Litorilinea aerophila: one gene and its partner. The main gene of each other region encodes a partner of the protein of the gene in region 2 in a complex. Links are inferred from orthologs where the notes say so. Each region holds a gene or a part of one and is shown on either strand. Other genes may lie near its edges.

What was found.
Region 1: the proteins of dnaN (region 2) and dnaX are in contact, whole or in part, in a cryo-EM structure (PDB 8GIZ), measured with the Escherichia coli proteins. The link is inferred for Litorilinea aerophila from one-to-one orthologs.

What each region holds. Positions count from the first base shown.
Region 1 is NZ_VIGC02000014.1:107,462-110,677, forward strand. What follows is about bases 176-3,075. They hold dnaX (DNA polymerase III subunit gamma/tau), read right to left. Parts: upstream 2,489-3,075; coding sequence 863-2,488; downstream 176-862. Other genes in these bases: recR (recombination mediator RecR), read right to left, coding at 176-411; FKZ61_RS12535 (YbaB/EbfC family nucleoid-associated protein), read right to left, coding at 446-826; FKZ61_RS12545 (epoxyqueuosine reductase), read right to left, coding at 2,494-3,075. In the rest of the region: more of recR, read right to left, coding at 1-175; more of FKZ61_RS12545, read right to left, coding at 3,076-3,216. UniProt on the Escherichia coli protein: Part of the beta sliding clamp loading complex, which hydrolyzes ATP to load the beta clamp onto primed DNA to form the DNA replication pre-initiation complex.
Region 2 is NZ_VIGC02000028.1:56,881-59,992, reverse strand. The notes cover bases 42-2,837. They hold dnaN (DNA polymerase III subunit beta), read left to right. Parts: upstream 42-715; coding sequence 716-1,960; downstream 1,961-2,837. Other genes in these bases: FKZ61_RS18640 (LysM peptidoglycan-binding domain-containing protein), read right to left, coding at 2,026-2,837; FKZ61_RS18650 (ABC transporter substrate-binding protein), read right to left, coding at 42-142. Outside these bases: more of FKZ61_RS18650, read right to left, coding at 1-41; more of FKZ61_RS18640, read right to left, coding at 2,838-3,112. UniProt on the Escherichia coli protein: Confers DNA tethering and processivity to DNA polymerases and other proteins. Acts as a clamp, forming a ring around DNA (a reaction catalyzed by the clamp-loading complex) which diffuses in an ATP-independent manner freely and bidirectionally along dsDNA.

The DNA of each region.
Region 1 (3,216 bases), on a different replicon or contig from region 2:
CGTGGAGCTCGCCTGGATGCGGGCCAGCAGCTCCGCGATCTTGAGATCGTCCGGGCCGACCCCTTCCACCGGGGAGATGGCGCCGTGAAGGACGTGGTAGACGCCGTGGTATTCCCGAGTGCGCTCAATGGCCTGCACGTCCAGGGGCTCTTCCACAATGCAGATCAGGGCATGATCCCGCTGGGGATCGGCGCAGATGGCGCAGGGATCCCGGTCTGCGATGTTGAAGCAGACGCTGCAGAAGAGGGTGTTGGCCTTCAGCTCCTGCAAGGCCTGGGCCAGGTTGAGCGCAATGGATTCATCGCTGCGCAGCAGGAAATAGGTCAGGCGGCTGGCCGTCTTGGGACCGATCCCCGGCAGCTGGCTGAAGGCGTCGATCAACTTGGTGATGGGCTCGGCTAGTGGCTGCATATGTGTGGCGCGCCCAAAGGGCTCTCCGTTGATCTCAAAGACCCAACCCCGGCGGCAAACCCAGCCCGCCGGTCAGTCCCCCCATGCGTTCTTCCTGGAGATCCTGGGCCTTCTGGAGGACATCGTTGACGGCGGTCAGGATCAGGTCCTGCAACATCTCCACATCGTCGGCGTTCACTACCTCCGGATTGATGGTCACGGACCGCAGCCGGGGCTCGCCGGTGGCTACGATGGTAACCGCGCCGCCGCCCACGCTCACGGTGAATTCTTCCTCCTGGAGGGCGGCCTGGGTCTTTTCCATCTCCTCCTGCAGCTTCTGCATCTGGGCCATCAGGTTGCCGAGACCACCACCGCCCATCCCTGGGATGCCGCCGCGGGAGGGACGGGGCCCGCTATGTTTGCGCTTTTTGGCCATGCTTTGCTCCTTTGGATCGAATTGACGAGTCTGTCCCTATTCTACCACTTCTGCGCCCAGATCGTTGATGGCGTACTCCACCAGTGGATCCAGGGTGTCGCCGGCGTCTGCTGCGTCTCCGCTTTGGCCAGCGGACAGGCTCAGGGACAGGCGTGCCTGTTCTCCCATCTGACACTCCACCTGGACGGGGCGCCCCAGGTATTCTGAGAAAATGCGGCTGACCTTCTGCAGGGTATCCGGCCGGGCCACCATGTCCCGGGCAAACTGGTTGTTGCCGAAGGCCAGGGCCACCCCCTGTTCCGCGATGGCGATGTCCCGCACCGAGTTGAGCGCGGCCTGGATTTGAAAGCCACACTGCTCGCGGATCACCGACAGGAATTCTCGCCAGCGTGCCCGCAGCCGCTTGACCGCGTCCGGATCGGCCACCGGGGCCTGGGGCGCCGCTTCGGCAGCCGACTCGGTGGCCGGCGCGGGTTTCGCGCTTTCCGGCGCGGCTTCTGTAGGGCTGGCCGCGGCGCGGGCCGGCGTCTCGGCTGGCCGTTGGGGGGGCACGTCCGCCGGGGCGGCTGCCACAGGCGGCCCCTCCACCATTTCAATGAAGGCCAGCTCCAGGGGAAGCTGGGGTTGGAAACTTCCTTTTAGCTCGGGCAGGGCCTGGCTGAGCCGCTTCACCGCGAAGAGGGTCAGGGGGCGGGAAAGTTGCCGGGCCTGCTGCTGCATGCGCCGGATCATCTCCTGGGGAAGGTCGCTCAGCAGTGCCGGCTCGTCTGCCATCTGCAGGAGCATCACCCCCCGCAGGTGCTCGATGACCTGCTGGGTGAACTCGGTCAGGCTGGCGCCTTCAGTCACCAGCTGCTGGATCAACTTCAGGCCGGCGCGCACGTCCTTCGCCGCCAGCGCGTCCACCAGTTGGGCCACGGCTTCGGTGTTCACGGCCCCCAGGGCCTGTTGAACCTGGGCCAGGGTGACGGTGTGGACGCCCGTGCTGAGCATCTGGTCCAGCAGGCTCACCGCGTCCCGCATACAGCCCTGCGCGCTGCGGGCAATGGCCAGCAGCGCCTCGTCCTCGGCCTCAAAGCCTTCGGCCTCCACGATGTGCCGCAGGTGGCCGGCAATCTCCGGCGCGGGGATGCGGCGGAAGTCGAACCGCTGGCAGCGGCTCAGGACCGTGGCCGGGATCTTGTGGGGCTCGGTGGTGGCCAGGACAAAGCGGACGTGGGGGGGCGGCTCCTCCAGCGTCTTGAGCAGGGCGTTGAAGGCGCTGACGCTGAGCATGTGGACTTCGTCGATGATGTAGATTTTGTAGCGGCCTTCGCTGGGACGAAAGCCCACTTTGTCCCGCAGTTCCCGGATGTCGTCCACGCTGTTGTTGCTGGCGGCGTCGATCTCGATGAGATCGATCATCCGGCCCTCGTTGATGGCGACGCAGGTGGGACAGCGGTTGCAGGGGCGTTCGCTTTCTGCCGGCGCCGTGCAGTTGAGGGCCTTGGCCAGGATGCGCGCGGTGGAGGTTTTGCCCGTGCCCCGGGGACCGGAGAACAGGTAGGCATGAGCCACCCGCCCATCCCGCAGCGCGTTGCGCAGGGTTTGGGTGACGTGTTCCTGCCCGACCACTTCTTCGAATGTCTGGCTACGCCACTTGCGGTAAAGTGCCTGTGACATGTTGTCTAGTGTAACACTGGCGACAGGCCGTCGGCAAGTGATGGGGTGGACAGGGCCAGGTGGATCTCTTCCTGAACCCAGGGATCGGCCTCGGTCTCCAGCGCGGCTGCCAGGAGGGAGCGGGCCTGGCTGTGGGGGTGCCGGGCGGCGATGCGGCCCAGGGCCCAGGCCGCGTGCCCCCGGGGGAGGGGCTCTGGATCCTGTAGGGCCTGGCCCAGCGCGGGGATGGCTTCGACCGCGCCCCAGTTGCCCAGCGCTACGCAGACGTTGCGCAACATGCCGGCCCGCCCCGCCCGCAGGATCGGCGAGTGGCGGAAGTGTTCGGCAAAGGCCGCTGGCTGTAGCCAGTAGGGGGTCTCCGCCGCGAAGCCTTCCAGCAGGGGCGGCGCGATGCGATCGGCGTGGGCCTCCAGCCCCTTCAGCAACGGCGTCTGTCGGGAGAGGCGGCGGTTCCAGGGGCACACTTCCTGGCAGATGTCGCAGCCGAAGATGCGATTGCCGAATCGGGCGCGCAGGGCCCGCGGGATCGGCCCCCGGGCTTCAATGGTCCAGTAGGAGATGCAGCGTTGGGGATCCAGGTGATAGGGCCCCACGAAGGCTGCCGTCGGGCAGGCATCCAGACAGCGGGTGCAACGTCCGCAGGTAGCCACGACGGAGCGCTCCGGGGTCTCTGGTGGGGATAGGTACCAGCGGCCGTAGACCTGGTCCGGGGGCAGGCCGGCCATCAC
Region 2 (3,112 bases):
TGGGGATATCGCCCGTCAGTGGCGCGTTGATACCGATTTTAATCGTGGGCTGGATAGGCTGGACACACGCCGCCAACACCCAAACCACGAGCACCAGGAAGCTCCACAGTCGCTTAGACATGTCCGTTTTCTCCTTTCTCATCTCGAACAGGGCAGACTCATATACAGGGCTGATTCACCTACCCGGCCAGACAAATGTGGTTGCATCCGCCCCATCCTCCACCTTCCAGGGGCAGGGGTTGCTCAATGCATGCCTGCTGCGTGAGGAGAAAGCCAATAGGGGTGCAAGGCAGAGTTGTCATCAGGCGGCAAAGCGGTGATAAGGGCGTTTCGGGGCGATGCGCCTTTGTGGCAAGCTCCTGAAGGGCTATATTAGAAGTTTGATGTTGGGTCAGCGTCCTAATTGGACCTTTTTGCAGTAAAGCCATGTATACCGCGATTCTAAAGGAATTGGCAAATCCGTACTTTAAAATGCGTAAAGTTCAACACGGCGGCGTCCGATGGGCGATCCCCGACGATTGTGAACTACGCCCTTTCTTGGGAAAACAATTCGCAATTACAGAAGGATATGATATACTTTGGGCCGACATTATCTCGCTCACCTGACATGCCCTGATATGCAGTACCAACCTGGCAAACGTCCATAACAATATCAGCCATATCAGTGCTATCCACTTTCAACCCAGGAACGCCAAGCAGCTAGCAGGAGGACCCAGTGCGGGTAAGCTGTCTTCAAGAAAATCTGGCCAAAGGACTCTCCATCGTCAGCCGGGCCGTCTCAACCCGAAGCACCTTGCCCGTTCTGGGCAACATTCTCCTGGAAGCCCGGAACAACCAGCTCCGGCTGGCCGCGACCAATCTGGAAATCGGCATCAACTGCTGGATCGGCGCCAAGGTGGAAGATGAAGGCGCCATCACCGTGCCGGCCCGCCTGCTCAGCGAATTCGTCAACAGCCTCCCCCCGGAACGCATCGACATGGAGCTGTCGGTGCGCACCCAAACCCTGCACCTCCACTGCGCCCGCTACGATGCCAACATGAAAGGCATCGATGCCGCCGACTTTCCCATCCTGCCCACCGCGGACGACCCCCAGGGGGATGCCTCCTCCCAGGTGGAGACACTGGAGGGTGTGCGCATCGAGCTGGCTGCCCCTGGCCTGCGCAAGATGATCGACCAGGTGATCTTTGCCGCCTCTACCGATGAAAGCCGCCCCACCCTGACCGGCGTGGAGGTCAACTTCGTGCCGGAGGCCGACGGCACCCGCCTCACCATGGCCGCCACCGATGGCTACCGGCTCAGCATCCGCAGCGTTCTCCTAGCCGGGACGCAGCCAGAGGGCGCCCAGCGGGAGCCCATCAAGGTGATCGTGCCGGCCCGGAGCCTGGGCGAACTGGCCCGCATCAGCGCCGACGCAGACGAAGAACAGCCGGTCCAGGTGCTGGTCACCCAGGCCCGCAACCAGATCCTCTTCAAGCTTCGGGGCAAAAGTGAAAGCCGGGGCAGCTTCCAGCAGGTGGAACTCATCAGCCAGCTCATCGATGCCCGCTTCCCGGACTACCGGGCCATCATCCCCAAAAGCTACAACACCCGAACCGTGGTGGACACCGCCCAGTTCCTCAAGGCCGTGCGGGTGGCCTACCTCTTCGCCCGGGACAACGCCAACATCGTGCGCCTGGGCGTCACGCCCGGGCCGGGCGGTCAGGAGGGGGGACAGCTCCGGCTGACGGCTACCAGCGCGGAAATGGGAGACAGCGTCAACGAAATCGATGCCCTGGTGGAAGGGGAGGAGCTGGAAATCGCCTTCGATGCCCGCTTCCTGATCGACGTCCTCAGCCAGATCGACCAGCCCCAGGTGGTGCTGGAGACCACCCAAAGCACCCGGCCGGGCACCATTCGCCCCCTGGGCATGGGCGAGGAAGAATTCCTCCACGTAGTCATGCCCATGCATCCCCCCAGGTAGCTGCGCCGGTAAACTGTACTGGGAGCTGCCCCCGGGGTGCGCCCGCCGGTCGTCAAGGCAACCCCCTACTCCAGGGGCGGCACCTTCAGGACCATCCCCACGTCCAGGGCATCGGGCGAGCGCAGGATGTCTCGATTCTGCGCGTACAGGTCGTCCTTGCGCGTTGGATCCCCGTAGATGTCGTACGCAATGCTCCAGAGGGTATCGCCGGCCTGCACCGTGTAGGTGGGCAGGGGGCGAAGCAGCAGGTTGACGGTGCTCACCTCAGCCACGCCGGGCACCGCTTCCAACAACTCCTTCAGCAGCCGACGCTGGGCATCCAGGTGGACAATCCCCTGGAGGATCACCCGGTTTCCCTGCACCTGGGCCTGGATCCCCAGCCCAAGCAACTCCTCGTGGCCCGCTTCTCGCAGCAGACGCTCCAGATCAAAGCCTGCCAGGCTCAATACGTTCCCGCCCGTGCCGGCATCTGCCAGCGCCGGTGACGCGGTGGGGCTGAGAACCAGGTCACCCGGGATGGTCGCGCTGGGGATTGGGGTGAGCACAGGAGTGGGCTGGCCCTCCGGAGTGGGCGTGGTCCCGCCCTCCGCCTCCTGGCCCAGGCCAGGCTCCGGCCCGGTGGCCGTGGCCGACGCAGATGTGACGTCCTGGGACGGCAGCGCCCTCCCCCACCAGGAGACTCCCACGCCGATGGCCGCCACCAACAGAAAAGCCAGGCCCACCGCCGTCCATGTGGCCAGGCCGAAGACGGTTTGGCCCTTTTCGGCCCGCCGGGCATCCGCCCCCTGGTCGGCCAGGAAGGCCCGCTCCACGAAGGCAGAAGAGGCCGTAGCCGGCGAAGAGCTCCGCCCACGGCTCCCCGGCCGGACCCGCCTGGCGCCGGCCCGGCGCAATCGCTGCTCCTCCTGGTGGGAGCGGATGAGCCACTCCGCTTCGGGGCGCAGGGAGTCATCCACCGGGATGGCGGCCACATGGCGGCGCATCTGCTCAAAACGCCCCAGCCGCTTGGCCAGGATGGCCGCCAGAAGCCGCAGCTCTGCGCTGTCCACCAGGACCAGGCCGCGCTCCACCTCGGCCAGGGCGGCCTGCCAGTTGCCGCCGGTTGCGATGTGGCTGGCCCGCTCATAGAAGTAGCCCGACACAAATTCCGGC